2 regions of the Streptomyces sp. NPDC002676 genome follow, and region 2 is predicted to be linked to the other one. Evidence: riboswitches for the same ligand, from Rfam matches in the RefSeq annotation. Region 2 holds a riboswitch; the other holds the start of a gene.
The links. A riboswitch is a leader RNA that binds a small molecule or an ion and turns the genes downstream of it on or off. The one in region 2 is predicted to bind ZMP and ZTP.

Region 1 (7,430 bases), on a different contig from region 2:
CCCGGTGGACGGCGACCGCTACTGCTCGGTGCCGCGCAACGACGTGAACACGCAGGTCTACCAGCCCACCCCCAACCAGGTGGAGTGGGCCGCCGACATGGCCATCCGGGGCCTGCTGACGTCCGGAAACGTCAACAGGCCGGCGAACTGGCGCAACTCGGGGCTGCCGGCCTGGTCGCCGCAGGGCATGTTTCCGCCGCGCACCCTGGTCACCGGCGGCCGGATCCCCGCACAGGTCATGCTGGGGATCCTGACCCAGGAGTCCAACCTCTGGCAGGCCAGCTCGCACGCCATGCCGGGCGAATACGGCAACCCGCTGGTCGGCAACTTCTACGGCACCAACATCTACGCCGGCACGACGGGCTACGACCCGAAGCGCATATGGAAGATCAACTGGGACAAGGCCGACTGCGGTTACGGCATCGGCCAGGCCACCGACGGCATGCGCATCGCCGGGCACCCCAAGGAAGGGGAAGTGCTCCTGTCGCCGGACCAGCAGCGGGCCGTCGCCATGGACTACGCCACCGGCATCGCCTACTCGGTGCGCATCCTGCAGGACAAGTGGAACGAGCTGCACACCGCCGGTACGCAGATCAAGCTGAACAACGACGACCCGACGCGTCCGGAGAACTGGTTCGCCGCCGTCTGGAACTACAACGCGGGCTTCAACGTGCCGGGCAGCAACCCGGACGACCCGTCGGCCTGGGGACTGGGCTGGGCCAACAACCCCTCCAACCCCAAGTACCCGATGGACCGCGGCGCGTTCCTGGACAACAACCACTACGCGGACGCCGCGAAGCCGCAGAACTGGGCGTACGAGGAGAAGGTGATGGGGTGGGGCGCCTTCCCCATCGACACCGGCCGCTCCTACGACGACAACGGCACCATGAACAAGGGCAACACGCACGGCTTCTCCCCGGCCTGGTGGTCCAACGCCTCGGAGCGCACCGACGCCATCAAGCCGCCGCCGTCGACGTTCTGCGACACCACCAACGGGTGCGACCCGATCAACCCGCCGGTCTGCCACACTGTCGCCTGCTACAACCAGCACTGGTTCCACCACGACGTCACGTGGAAGAACTGCGGCAGCCAGCCGACGACCCCCAATGGGCTCGTCAACGAGTGCGGCAACGAGTACCTCACCTACAAGACGGTGCGCGGCGAGCCCGGTGACGCCCATCCCACGCTCGGCCCCTGTGACACGTCTGCCCTGCCCAGCGGCACGGTGCTCGTCGACGACCTGCCCGACGACGCGCCGCAGAACCGCTGCACATCCCGCGGCTGGTCCAACAACGGCACCTTCTCCTGGGAGTTCCGCACGGACGACGAGGGCAAGTACGAGGCCAAGGAGGACCTGCACCAGATCGGCGGCGGCTTCGGTGGCCACTACTGGTTCTCCCACGCGCGTCAGCCCAACAACTGGGACAACTACCTGACCACCAACGGCACGTGGAAGCCCAACCTGGCCGATCACGTCTACAAGGTGCAGGCGTTCGTCCCGTACCCCTCCCACACCACCAAGAGCGCCCGCTACGAGATCACGACCAAGGACGGCAGGACCCGCGAGCGGATCGTCGACCAGTCCAAGGCCAACAACGCCTGGGTGACGGTCGGCTACTTCCAGCTGGGTGCCAACGCCAAGGTCTCCCTGTCCAACGTCACCAGTGACTCCACTTCCGGCGACCTGGACGTGGCGTACGACGCGCTCGCGTTCGTCCCGGTGGACGGGACGTACGAGCACCACACCTTCGACGCGGCGGCCATCTTCGAGAGCAACCAGGACCTGGACACCAACACTCCCTGGCTGATGAAGACCCCGATGCGGACGCGTCGGACCATCTACGACTGGGCGCGCTCACGTACGGCCGGCGGAACGACCTTCGACAACAGCGGACGGCTGGTCGGCCTGTCGAACTTCCAGGTCTGCAACAGCGGGGCGTACAACGACCTCTGTCTCGGCGACAACGTCTCCGCCGCAGTCAAGTCCTGGCAGGCCGACGTAGAGGCGGCCGGAACCGACCCGAACGCTCACCCCTCCGAGGCCGACTGGCTGGGATTCGCGATTCCTGCGCCTCCGGCGACGATCGACGAGCACACCTTCGACGAGAACCGCTCGTACAAGATCCGCACGCACATCGACACCTCGTACATCGTCGGCCCGGACGGCAAGATCATCCCGGGGACCGAGGAGATGGCGGACTCGGGCCGCACCGGCGATACCGAGATCGCCCCGTTCGCCCGCAACTTCATCCAGGCGACGGTCAAGGACTACGGCTCGCTGGGCGTCACCCTGCCCGACCTCTCCTTCGACGCCAAGGACGGCAACGTCACCGGTCGGACCATCCACGTGGCCAATCCGCTGGAGACCGGTATCACGCCCGGGCAGGCCTACCGTTCGGGCCAGCAGCCGACCACGATCGACTCCACCGGCAAGTGCGTGACGACCAAGTTCGTCAGCGGCGGCAGCATCGGCTACCGCCCACTCGACGAAGCGCCCAACACCGACGCCAACATGAGCGCCTGGGTGAACAAGCTCAAGAGCCTCGCCGACCAGCGGAAGATCCCGGTCGAGGTCGCGGACACGGCGGGCGACATCTACAGCCTGTTCTTCCGCGCGCCCGCGCTCGACGGCGGCGGCAACCCCCAGGGTTCGCTGTTCAACATGGCGCCCCCGATCTGGCAGAACGTCAGCATGGCTTTCTGTGCGGGCGGAAGCGTCAAGTCCACGGCCGCGGCGAACATCGACGACGACCCGACCACGGGGCTCGTGTACCAGAGCTACATGCCCAACCTGTACCTCTACCTCGACGGTCACATGGTCGACGAGACCGGGCAGCCGACCAATGGTCCCGTGCAGCGCGGCGACTTCAAGTCGTTCTCCAACATGCCGCTCGGCGACGACCACCACACCGGCTACGGATCCTGCGGCACCGAGATCAAGGGCAACGGAGGAAACCCCTGGAGCCTGAAGGCCGTGCCTTCCGGATTCCCCGGAGGCGTCCCCACCATCCCGATGTTCTGCGATGACGGGAGCCACGCTTCCAGCTGATGTCCCGGGCCCCGGCCGGGTCCGCCACCGCGGGCCCGGCCGGGGCCTTCGCCCGTGCCCACGAAGGAGGACCCGGACCATGGCGCGACGTATCACCGCGCCGGGACTGCTGATGGCGCTGCCGCCCCTGCTCTTCCCTCCGGCCGTGGCGCTGCCGTCCGGCCTCCCCGCGGGCCAGCTGGTCCTCGCCTCGACGATCGGCCTCTTCCCGGCCGTGCTCTCCGGCTGGCTGGCGAGCCGCATCCTTGGCCGACACGGCCGTCTGCGCCCTGCCGCCCTCACCGGGTGCGTGTCGACGTCCCTGTTCGGGTGCCTGGTCGTGGGCTCCGTCTACTACGGATTCGTCTTCGCACCCTTCCTCGTACTCGCCTTCGGCCTCCTCGGCCTGCTCAGCTTCTGGGGCACCTGGACCCTGGCCCAGGACAGAAGACGGGGCGCGGTCACCGCCTCCGTGCCACTGTGCCTCATCACTGCCGTCGCACTGCACGTGTCCACAGGCGGAGCGGCAGGGACACTCCTGCATCTGGTCGGCTGGACGTGTCTGGCCCTCGCCGTCGTGATCTGCGCGGTGACCCTGCTGGCGCTGCGAAGGGGCAGCTGAGGGACCGGGTGCCGGCCTCACCGGCACCCCCGGTTCGAACTCACCGACAGAAATGACTTCAGGTTGTTCCTGGCCGGGCGATGGTGACTGTCGTCGGGAGTGGACCACCACCCTCGCGGGCAGCAGCCGGCTACGCTGCTCGGCCGGCCCTCGCCGCCCAACGAGCCCAAGACACCGAAGTCACCAGCATCGCCCCTAGATCCCCAGCACCGCCCGCAACTGCTCCAGCCCCCAGTCCAGGTCCTCCCCGCTGATCACCAGCGGCGGAGCGATCCGGATCGTCGAGCCGTGGGTGTCCTTCACCAGCACGCCCCGCTCCAGCAGCCGCTCGGCGACCGCCCGCCCGGTGCCGAGCCGCGGGGAGACGTCCACCCCCGCCCACAGCCCGCGCCCGCGCACCGCCGTCACCTTGCCGGTGCCGAGCAGCCCGGCCAGCTCGCGGTGCAGATGCTCGCCGAGGAGCGTGGCCCGCTCCTGGAAGTCGCCCGAGCGCAGCATCGCGATCACCTCCAGCGCCACCGCGCAGGCCAGCGGATTGCCGCCGAACGTCGACCCGTGCTCGCCGGGCCGGAACACCCCGAGCACGTCCGCACTGCCCACCACCGCCGACACCGGCACGATCCCGCCGCCGAGCGCCTTGCCCAGCACGTACAGGTCCGGTACGACGCCCTCGTGCTCGCACGCGAAGGTCCGCCCGGTCCGGCCGAGCCCCGACTGGATCTCGTCGGCGATGAACAGCACGTTCCGCTCGCGGGCCAGCTCCCGCACCGCGGGCAGATAGCCCTCCGGCGGCACGATCACCCCGGACTCGCCCTGGATCGGCTCCAGCAGCACGGCGACGGTGTTCTCGGTGAGCGCGGCCTTCATCGCGGTCAGATCGCCGTACGGCACGATCTCGAAGCCGGGCGTGTACGGGCCGAAGTCCGCGCGGGCCTCCGGGTCGGTCGAGAAGCTGATGATCGTGGTCGTACGCCCGTGGAAGTTGCCGCCCGCGACCACGATCTTCGCCATCTCCGCGGGCACCCCCTTCACCCGGTACCCCCACTTCCGGGCCGTCTTCACCGCGCTCTCCACCGCCTCGGCGCCGGTGTTCATCGGCAGCACCATCTCCATGCCGCACAGCTCGGCCAGCTCCGCGCAGAAGGCGGCGAACCGGTCGTGGTGGAAGGCGCGGGAGGTCAGCGTGACCCGCTCCAGCTGCCGTCTGGCCGCCTCGACCAGCCGCGGGTTGCAGTGCCCGAAGTTCAGCGCCGAGTAGCCGGCCAGCAGATCCAGATACCGGCGTCCCGCCACATCCGTCAGCCACGCGCCCGCACCCGTGGCCACGACGACCGGCAGCGGATGGTAGGTCGGCGCACTGTGCGCGTCCGCAGCGGCGATGAGGTCTTCTGTAGTGGTCACGGCCTCTCCCGGGTACGACGCTGACCCCCCTGCCTGTCCTCGTTTCCCATCCTCCCCCTGAAGACGGACGCGGGCCGCGTTCAACATGCGGTCACCGTCGCGTGGCGCCGTGCGGTGCCCGGTAGGCTGATCGGCGGGCCGTGACTGGCGCGCGGGGCTCTGGCAGAGCCCAGGATGGGACGGACCATCGGGGAGCGGCCCGGCAGGAAAACAGTGCCGTGCGCCTGGGCCGAACGTGAACGCTGTAAGCACACCGTCCGGAGGTCCCGATGCCAGAGCAGCAGCCCCTTTCCACCGAGTCCACCGCCTATCGCGCGGCCCTCGACGTCATCCGCGCGGTCGAGCCCCGGGTCGCCGACGCCATCGGCCAGGAGGTGGCCGACCAGCGCGAGATGCTGAAGCTGATCGCCTCCGAGAACTACGCCTCCCCGGCCACCCTGCTCGCCATGGGCAACTGGTTCAGCGACAAGTACGCCGAGGGCACCGTCGGCCGCCGCTTCTACGCCGGCTGCCGCAACGTCGACACCGTCGAGTCCCTGGCCGCTGAGCACGCCAAGGCGCTCTTCGGCTCCCAGCACGCCTACGTCCAGCCGCACTCCGGCATCGACGCCAACCTCGTCGCCTTCTGGGCCGTCCTCGCGGACCGAGTGGAGGCCCCCTACCTGGAGAAGGCCGGCGCCCGCCAGGTCAACGACCTCTCCGAGAAGGACTGGGCCGCGCTGCGCCAGGACTTCGGCAACCAGCGCATGCTCGGCATGTCCCTGGACGCGGGCGGCCACCTCACCCACGGCTTCCGCCCGAACATCTCCGGCAAGATGTTCGACCAGCGCTCCTACGGCACCGACCCGGCCACCGGCCTGATCGACTACGACGCCCTGCGCGCCCAGGCCCGCGATTTCAAGCCGCTGATCATCGTCGCGGGCTACTCGGCGTACCCCCGTCTGGTGAACTTCCGGATCATGCGCGAGATCGCCGACGAGGTCGGGGCGACCCTGATGGTCGACATGGCCCACTTCGCGGGCCTGGTCGCGGGCAAGGTCCTGACCGGCGACTTCGACCCGGTCCCGCACGCCCAGATCGTCACCACCACCACCCACAAGTCCCTGCGCGGCCCGCGCGGCGGCATGGTGCTGTGCGACGACTCCCTGCGCGAGCAGGTCGACCGCGGCTGCCCGATGGTCCTCGGCGGCCCGCTCCCGCACGTCATGGCCGCCAAGGCCGTCGCCCTGGCCGAGGCCCGCCGGCCCTCCTTCCAGGACTACGCCCAGCGCATCGTCGACAACTCGCGCGCGCTGGCGGAGGGCCTGATGCGCCGCGGCGCGACGCTCGTGACCGGCGGCACGGACAACCACCTGAACCTGATCGACGTCGCCACCTCCTACGGCCTCACCGGCCGCCAGGCGGAGGCAGCGCTCCTCGACTCCGGCATCGTCACCAACCGCAACGCCATTCCGGCCGACCCGAACGGTGCCTGGTACACCTCCGGCATCCGCATCGGCACCCCGGCCCTGACCACGCGCGGCCTCGGCACCGCGGAGATGGACGAGGTGGCGGGACTGATCGACCGCGTCCTGACCACCACCGAGCCGGGCACCACCAAGTCCGGCGCCCCCTCCAAGGCGGCCCACGTCCTGGACGCGAAGGTGGCGGACGAGATCGCCCAGCGGGCGACGGACCTGGTGGCGGCGTTCCCGCTGTACCCGGAGATCGACCTCGGCTGACGCCCGGCTCCGACGGGAGCGCCTTTCCGGGGCGCTCCCGTCAAAGAGGCCCCCAACACCTGAGAGAATGGTGAACATGGCCTCTGACCGACCCCGCGTGCTCTCCGGAATCCAGCCCACCGCCGGCTCGTTCCACCTCGGCAACTACCTCGGCGCCGTCCGCCAGTGGGTGGCCCTGCAGGAGTCCCACGACGCGTTCTACATGGTCGTCGACCTGCACGCGATCACGGTCCCGCAGGACCCGAAGGACCTGCGCGCCAACACCCGCCTCGCCGCGGCCCAGCTGCTGGCGGCCGGACTCGACCCGGAGCGCTGCACGCTCTTCGTCCAGAGCCATGTCCCCGAGCACGCCCAGCTCGCCTGGATCATGAACTGCCTCACCGGCTTCGGCGAGGCGAGCCGCATGACCCAGTTCAAGGACAAGTCCGCCAAGCAGGGCGCCGACCGGGCGAGCGTCGGCCTGTTCACGTACCCGATCCTCCAGGTCGCGGACATCCTCCTGTACCAGGCCAACGAGGTGCCGGTCGGCGAGGACCAGCGCCAGCACATCGAGCTGACCCGCGACCTCGCCGAGCGCTTCAACGGCCGCTTCGGCGACACCTTCAAGATCCCGTCGCCGTACATCCTCAAGGAGACGGCGAAGATCTACGACCTCCAG
Region 2 (7,430 bases):
GCAGGAGATCGCTCTGCCGCGCCGCGGCCAGCAGGTCCTCCGCCATCTCCCCGACCAGCCGACGCGCCAGGTCGGCCAGGCGCAGCAGTTTCCCGACTCCGCTGGTGCTGCGGTGCAGCCCTCGGCCGCGCGGGGACTCCAACTCGGCCCGCGGGTCCACCGGCAGCGCGTGGAACCCGACCCCGGACCCCGCGACCAGCGGCTCGAAGCAGCCGTGGGTGACGAGGGTGACCTCGTGTCCGGCCTGGACGAGCTGGTGTCCGAGTCCGGTGTAGGGAGCCACGTCGCCCCGGGATCCCGCCGTCATGATGGCAATCCGCACGAGGGCCAGTATGGCGTAATGCACTGATGCACTGATGCACTGAGGCATCGAGTCAGAGTGTCCAGAACCGGACGAAGTGTATCGAGAGCGTCCTCACGTACACTGACCAGGTGCCGAAGCTGTGGAACGAGACCATCGAGGAGCACCGACGCGCCGTCCGGGACGCGGTGCTGGAGACCACGGCGAAGCTCGTCGGCGAGCAGGGGCTGCGGGGCGTGACGATGTCGCGGATCGCCGAGGAGAGCGGCATTGGCCGGGCCACGCTCTACAAGTACTTCCCGGACGTCGAATCCATCATGACGGCCTGGCACGAACGCCGGATCACCGGTCACCTCGACCAGCTCGCCGAACTGCGTGACCGCCCCGGGACCCCCGGCGAACGGCTGGCCGCCGTCCTGGAGGCCTACGCGTTCATCCAGCAGCAACGGCACGGCCATGGGGGAGAGTTGTCGGCGCTCCTGCACCGGGGCGACCACGTGGCGCACGCCGAGCAGCACCTGCGCGGGTTCATCCGGGGCCTGCTGGCCGAGGGGGTGGAGACGGGCGACGTACGGGACGACGTCACGCCCGACGAACTGGCCGGGTACTGCCTCCACGCCCTCGCCGGGGCGGGCGGCCTGACCTCCAAGGCCGCGGTCAAGCGGCTCGTCGCGGTCACCCTGTCCGGACTGCGCCACCAGGCCTGACCGGTCAACTCCCGCCGGGTGTGCGCCGGGCCAGGAAGGCCTTGCCCCGGCCGAGACCCGCGCGGCCCAGGACGACGTGCCCGGCCATGAAGACGACCTTCAGCGCGACGAGTGCCAGGACGCCGCCCGCGGCCCAGTCCGTCCACGAGGGGGCGGCCGTCACTGCTCCGGCGACACCGAGGTGCAGGGCGACGACGAGGACGCCGACCGCGACAAGACCCGCCGGTCCGGCCAGCCCTCGGAGTCTCCCCTTGCCGCCCCCGGCGGGCAGGGGAGCGGGCGTCGGGGGGTGCTGCCAGGTCACCGTCAGGCCGTCACGCCGGCCGATCTTTTCGAGGCGTCCGGTGATGCCGTTCCGGAGCTTTCGCAGGGCCTCCTCGTCATCGGCCTCGACGCGCAGCGTCAGCGCCTCCGCGGTGGCGTCGAGGGTCCACCGGCCCTCGGCGAAGCGGACGGTCCCGTGGGTGCCGGACCACTCGACGTGCTCGACGGCGGGCATCCGGCGGCCCCCATGGGCGGCGGGCGCCCGGTGGCGCATGCCGCGCATCGAGTCCGTGTGGCGGCAGAGTTGGACGAGGTACCGGCTCGCGCGGTCGGTCGCGATCCGGGTTTCGCAGGCAGGCATGGGTTCCTCGTTTCGTGCGGCTGTCCCGCGGAGTTCAGACTCTGGAGACGACGGCCAGCCAGGCCCGGATGCCGTCCGGGTCGGTGGTGACGTCGATCGTGGCCGGTTCGATGGAGTCGACGCGGCAACCGTCGGCGAACGATGACGCGATCTCGTCCCGCGTCACCCGCCTCGGGCCCTGGTCGCCGGGCTGCCGGTCGCTGAAGCAGAGCATGAAGTAGCGGCCACCCGGCGTCAGTACGGCGCGCAGGCTGTCGACGAAGGCGGCGCGGTCCTCGTCGCCGAAGATGTGGAACAGCCCGCAGTCGAGCACGGTGTCGAAGGACTCTCCGAGTTCGGCCAGACTGCGGGCGTCGTGGTGCAGGAACCGCGCGGTGAGTCCCCGGTCGCGCGCCTTCTGCCGCGCGGCCTCCAGGGCTCGGGAGGCGAGGTCGACGCCGGTGGCGTCCAGGCCCAGGCTCGCGCACATGAGCACGTGCTCGCCGGTACCGCAGCCGACGTCCAGCACCCGGCCGCGGATCTCTCCCGCGTCGGCCGGCGCGCGGAATTCCGGCTGCGGCCGGCCGATGTCCCACGGGGGAGGACTGGCGTACATGTCGTCGGGCCGGTGCCACATACGGATGCTCCTTCGCCGGCGACCGTCCGGAGCGTCGTCCGGCTTGCCTGGCGTCCAGATTTATCGAGACAGAGTGTCTATGTCAAGTCTCGATGTCGCACTCAAGCGGAGCATCCCGGCAGAACGGGGCGCTGATCAGGCTCCGAGCTGCCGGCCGGCGGCCTCGACGGTCTGCTCCAGCAGCGTGGCGATCGTCATCGGACCGACCCCGCCCGGCACCGGCGTGATCAGCGAGGCCCGCTCCGCGGCCGAGTCGAAGTCGACGTCGCCGACGTTGCCCGGGTTGTAGCCGGCGTCGATCACGACCGCGCCCGGCTTGATGTCCTGCCCGCGGATCAGCTTCGGCCGGCCGACGGCGGCGACGACGATGTCGGCCTCGCGGACCGCAGCCGACAGGTCCCGGGTGCGCGAGTGGCAGTACGTCACGGTCGCGTCGCGGGCCAGGAGCAGCATGCCCACCGGCTTGCCGAGGATCGCGCTGCGGCCCACGACCACGGCCCGCTTCCCGGCCGGGTCGACGCCGTACGCGTCGAGCAGGCGCAGGATGCCGCCCGGCGTGCAGGACACGAAGCCCGGCAGGCCGAAGCTCATCGTCGCGAACGACGCGAAGGTGACTCCGTCGACGTCCTTCTCGGGCGCGATCGCCTCGAACGCGGCCCGCTCGTCGATGTGGTCGCCCATCGGGTGCTGGAGCAGAATGCCGTGCACGGCCGGGTCTGCGGACAACTCCCGCAGGGTGCCCATCAGTTCGGCGGTCGTCGTGCTCGCGGGCAGCGCCACGTGCCGGGACGCGATACCGGCCGTGCGGCAGCGGTTCTGCTTCATGCGGACGTAGGTGACGGACGCCGGGTCCTCGCCGACCAGCACCGTGGCCAGACAGGGCTGGGTGCCTGTCCGCTCGGTGAGGTCGGCGGCCCGCTTCGCGGTGTCCTCGACGATACGGCGGGCGAGGGCGGTTCCGTCCATGAGCCGGGCCTGGGTCATGCTGCACACTCCTGAGCTGGTTGAGACTCCTCGCCCAGGCGCGCGGCATCGACCACGGGCCGCTCCCCGGTGGTGCTCCACCTCAGCGCCAGTCACGGCCCGCACACAGCGTAACCGAAAGCCCGTACATCGGTCAGGCCGCGTCCTCGTCCCCCTCCGCGGGCGGCCCTGCCGTCGGGTCCGCCCCCGCCAGGAACGCCGACGTCTGCGCGGCCAGCCGGTCGGCGCCGATGGCCTCCGCCCAGCGGACGATCTCCGCCGCGAGCGCCCTGGCGCCCGCCTCGTCGCCGCTGTCGCGGGCCAGCACCGCCAGCAGGAGCTGCTGGGAGAGCGTGCCGGGTACGGTGCCCGCGCCGGCGCCCAGCGCGGTGGCCCGGCGCCAGCGTTCCCCGGCCCGCTCGTGCTCGCCGGTGTCGTGGTCGTGGTCGCCCAGGTGCCGCAGGGCCTCGCGGGCCAGCAGAGGGTCGGGGCCGTCCTCCCCGGCCCGCAGGGCTGCCGCGTACCAGCCGGCGGCACTCTCCTGGTCGGCGAAGTGGTTGTCCGTGATCAGCCCGAGGTGCATCGCCGCCCAGCCCCGGCGCACCTCGTCCGGGGCGGTGTCGTGCAGCTCCCGCGCCCGCTCGAGGAGCGCCGCGAGGGCCTGCGGGTCCTTGCCCCGGGGGCCGAAGCGCAGGGTGCCGTCGACCAGGAGCAGCCCGGCATAGGTGAGCCGGAGCCGGAGGACGTCCGTGTCCCAGTCGCCGTCCGGGAACGCCTTCTCCGCCTCGGCGATGCGCTCGGCCGCGGTGTCCGTCCCGGCGAACCAGTCCCGCTCCAGGGCGACTTCGGCGGCGGCCCGGGTGATCCGGGCGCGGGCCGCGGGCTGGTGGACCGTGGCCGCGCCGAGCAGGGCGGCGGCCCGCTCCCAGCGGCCCGCGATCCGCAACTCCCGTACGGCTGCAAGGAGTTCGTCGAGCTCCACGGTGGTGTCGAGGTGTGTCTTCGAGGAAATTGCCATGCGCGGAACGGTAGTTAGATGAAAAATCATCCACAAGAAAACTACTGTGGGAGGCAGCGGTGCAGGACTCGGTGGACCGGCATGTGGCCGTCTGGGCACGTGAACTGGACTGGCTGGACCCGGTGAAGGAGGCGATCATCGCCCGGCTGGCGATCCTGGCCCGGCACACCGCGACGGTCCGCCGGGCGGTGCTGGACGACGCGGGCCTGAAGTACTGGCAGTACAAGGTGCTGCTGATGCTCCGCAGGTCCGGGCCGCCCTACGAGTCCAGCCCCTCGCGCCTCGCCGACCACCTCGGGCTCAGCCGGGGCGCGCTGTCCGCACGGCTCGCGCCCATCGAGGAAGCGGGGCTGATCACCCGTACGCACGAGAGCGGCGACCGGCGGCGGGTGCGGGTACGGCTCACCGAGGCCGGGCACGCCGCGTTCGAGGCGCATGCGGCAGCCGAGGGCGAGGGCGAGGGCGCGTTGCTCGCAGCGCTGAGCGAAGAAGAACAGCGGACGCTTGCCGACCTGCTGCGGACGCTGGTGCTGGCCGTCGAGGGCGTCCCGGCCGCGCCCGCCCCAGCGCCGCCGGCGCCGAGAAGGTCCAGGTCGGCCGGGAGGTGACCTGGACCCTCGCGAACCTTGTGCCTACTCGTCCCATGCCTGGATGAGGATCTGTTCGGCGATCTTGCCGTTCCGCAACGTGACCATCGATTCGGCGAGGACGCGGTTTCCGTCCCCGTACTGGCAGGACTCGCTGAAGGCGGCCCGGTCGCCCTGAATGATGCACTGGTCCAGCTTGTGTGTCATGTCACGGCGGTAGATGTCGTCCAGCAGCTCGGCGATCTCGCTCCGGCCGTGCACGATCTTGGGGTGGCTGGGCTGGCTGTTGTGGTCGATGATGCGGATCTCCGCGTCGTCCGCGTAGAGCGCCAGAAGGGAGTTCCCGGTGGTCCCTTCTATGGCTCGGCGCAGTGTCTCGGTGGTGAAGGCAGAGCCTGTCGCGGTGCCCATGGTGACCTCCTTCAGGCGCCCGTGCCCGGGTGTGGAGCCGGCCGCACCGGCTCCACCTTCGAGATTCCTCCGCCCCGGCGGACACGGCAAGCGCAGGCGGCCCGCTCCGCCTCACGGGTGAGCGCGGCCCGCCGCCCGTGTCCGGCAGGGGCCCGCCACCGTTGCGCAGGACATGATCTCAACACGACGTATCGTCGCCGCAGTCGGTCTGGCCGTCGGCGTCACGGGCCTCGCGGCACCGCTCGCGAACGCGGCCGACGCGGGCGCCGCGGACACCGGGCAGATCAAGCCCATGGCCGTCCTCGACTCGGTCACCGACAGTGCCGTCCCCGAGCAGCACAAGGCCCAGATCCCGCGCGTCTCCGAGCAGATGCGCGGGCTGAACCAGCTCAGCGAGCTGAACAAGCTGAACGAACTGCACCAGGTGACCGACCTCGTCGCGCCCGTGACCAACCTGCTCCCCGCCGTCCAGTGATCCCGGCCCGGCTGCTTTCCGGGCCGGGCTGCTTCCTCAGCACGGCTGCTTCCGCGCCATGATGGACGAGCCGGGTCCCGAAGAGCCCCGATGACGATCGGTCGCGCGTAGGGTCGGTGGGGAAGACAGTCGAGGGAAGGGGCCAGGCTATGGCGCAGGAAGTACGCGGCGTAATCGCACCGGGTAAGGACGAGCCCGTACGGGTCGAGACGATCGTGGTCCCGGACCCGGGGCCCGGCGAAGCCGTCGTACGCGTCCAGGCCTGCGGGGTCTGCCACACCGACCTGCACTACAAACAGGGCGGAATCAGCGACGAGTTCCCCTTCCTGCTCGGCCACGAGGCCGCCGGCGTCGTGGAGTCGGTCGGTGCGGGTGTCACAGACGTGGCGCCCGGTGACTTCGTCGTCCTCAACTGGCGTGCGGTGTGCGGAAACTGCCGGGCCTGTCTGCGCGGCCGGTCCTCGTACTGCTTCAACACGCACAACGCGAAGCAGCGGATGACCCTCACCGACGGCACCGAGCTGTCCCCGGCGCTCGGTATCGGCGCGTTCGCCGAGAAGACCCTCGTCGCCGCCGGGCAGTGCACCAAGGTCGACCCGGCCGTCTCCCCGGCCGTCGCCGGTCTGCTCGGCTGCGGCGTGATGGCCGGCATCGGCGCCGCGATCAACACCGGCGGCGTCGGCCGCGGCGACTCCGTCGCCGTCATCGGCTGCGGCGGCGTCGGCGGAGCGGCCGTCGTCGGAGCGAACCTCGCCGGCGCCGCGAAGATCATCGCCGTGGACATCGACGACCGGAAACTGGAGCTGGCCCGCACCCTCGGCGCCACCCACACCGTCAACTCGAAGCACGCCGACCCCGTCGAGGCCGTCCGCGAACTGACCGGGGGCTTCGGCGCCGACGTCGTCATCGAGGCGGTCGGCCGCCCGGAGACGTACCGCCAGGCCTTCTACGCCCGCGACCTCGCCGGCACCGTCGTCCTCGTCGGCGTCCCCACCCCCGACATGAAGCTCGAACTGCCCCTGCTCGACGTGTTCGGCCGCGGTGGTGCCCTGAAGTCCTCCTGGTACGGCGACTGCCTGCCCACCCGAGACTTCCCCATGCTCATCGACCTGCACCTCCAAGGCCGCCTGCCGCTGGACAAGTTCGTCACCGAGACCATCCAACTGGACAAGGTGGAGAAGGCGTTCGAGCGGATGCACCAAGGCGACGTGCTGCGCTCGGCGGTGGTGCTGTGATGACCGCCCGCATCGAACGCCTCGTCACCTCGGGCCAGTTCACCCTCGACGGCGGCACCTGGGACGTGGAGAACAACGTCTGGCTCGTCGGCGACGACCACGAGGTGATCGTCATCGACGCCGCCCATGACGCCGAGGCCATCGCCCGCGCCGTCGGCGACCGCCGGATCACCGCCATCGTGTGCACCCACGCCCACAACGACCACATCGACGCGGCCCCCGCCCTCGCCGACCGCACCGGCGCCACCATCTGGCTGCACCCCGCCGACCTGCCGCTGTGGAAGCAGACCCACCCCGACCGCGAGCCCGACGCCCATCTCGTCGACGGGCAGGTCATCGAGGCGGCCGGCGCCGACCTCACCGTCCTGCACACCCCCGGCCACGCCCTCGGCGCCGTCTGCCTGTACGACCCCGCACTCGGCGTCGTCTTCACCGGCGACACCCTCTTCAAGGGCGGACCGGGCGCCACCGGACGCTCCTACTCCCACTTTC

Region 1: linked by a shared signal. The riboswitch ahead of ACWD3E_RS23795 (glycine hydroxymethyltransferase) and the one ahead of ACWD3E_RS09510 (bifunctional 5,10-methylenetetrahydrofolate dehydrogenase/5,10-methenyltetrahydrofolate cyclohydrolase) in region 2 are both predicted to bind ZMP and ZTP.

Annotation. Positions count from the first base shown of each region.
Region 1 covers NZ_JBSFVT010000008.1:209,188-216,617, reverse strand. The annotation lists gene ACWD3E_RS23810 (golvesin C-terminal-like domain-containing protein) at 1-3,049, shown strand, start outside; gene ACWD3E_RS23805 (hypothetical protein) at 3,129-3,650, shown strand; gene rocD (ornithine--oxo-acid transaminase) at 3,846-5,051, opposite strand; ZMP/ZTP riboswitch at 5,182-5,288, shown strand; gene ACWD3E_RS23795 (glycine hydroxymethyltransferase) at 5,321-6,772, shown strand; gene trpS (tryptophan--tRNA ligase) at 6,849-7,430, shown strand, end outside.
Region 2 covers NZ_JBSFVT010000002.1:528,662-536,091, reverse strand. The annotation lists gene ACWD3E_RS09530 (glycosyltransferase) at 1-307, opposite strand, end outside; gene ACWD3E_RS09525 (TetR/AcrR family transcriptional regulator) at 433-1,008, shown strand; gene ACWD3E_RS09520 (DUF2218 domain-containing protein) at 1,013-1,633, opposite strand; gene ACWD3E_RS09515 (class I SAM-dependent methyltransferase) at 1,668-2,249, opposite strand; gene ACWD3E_RS09510 (bifunctional 5,10-methylenetetrahydrofolate dehydrogenase/5,10-methenyltetrahydrofolate cyclohydrolase) at 2,385-3,233, opposite strand; ZMP/ZTP riboswitch at 3,259-3,339, opposite strand; gene ACWD3E_RS09505 (hypothetical protein) at 3,367-4,230, opposite strand; gene ACWD3E_RS09500 (MarR family winged helix-turn-helix transcriptional regulator) at 4,290-4,838, shown strand; gene ACWD3E_RS09495 (nuclear transport factor 2 family protein) at 4,863-5,228, opposite strand; gene ACWD3E_RS09490 (hypothetical protein) at 5,401-5,703, shown strand; gene ACWD3E_RS09485 (S-(hydroxymethyl)mycothiol dehydrogenase) at 5,853-6,938, shown strand; gene ACWD3E_RS09480 (MBL fold metallo-hydrolase) at 6,938-7,430, shown strand, end outside.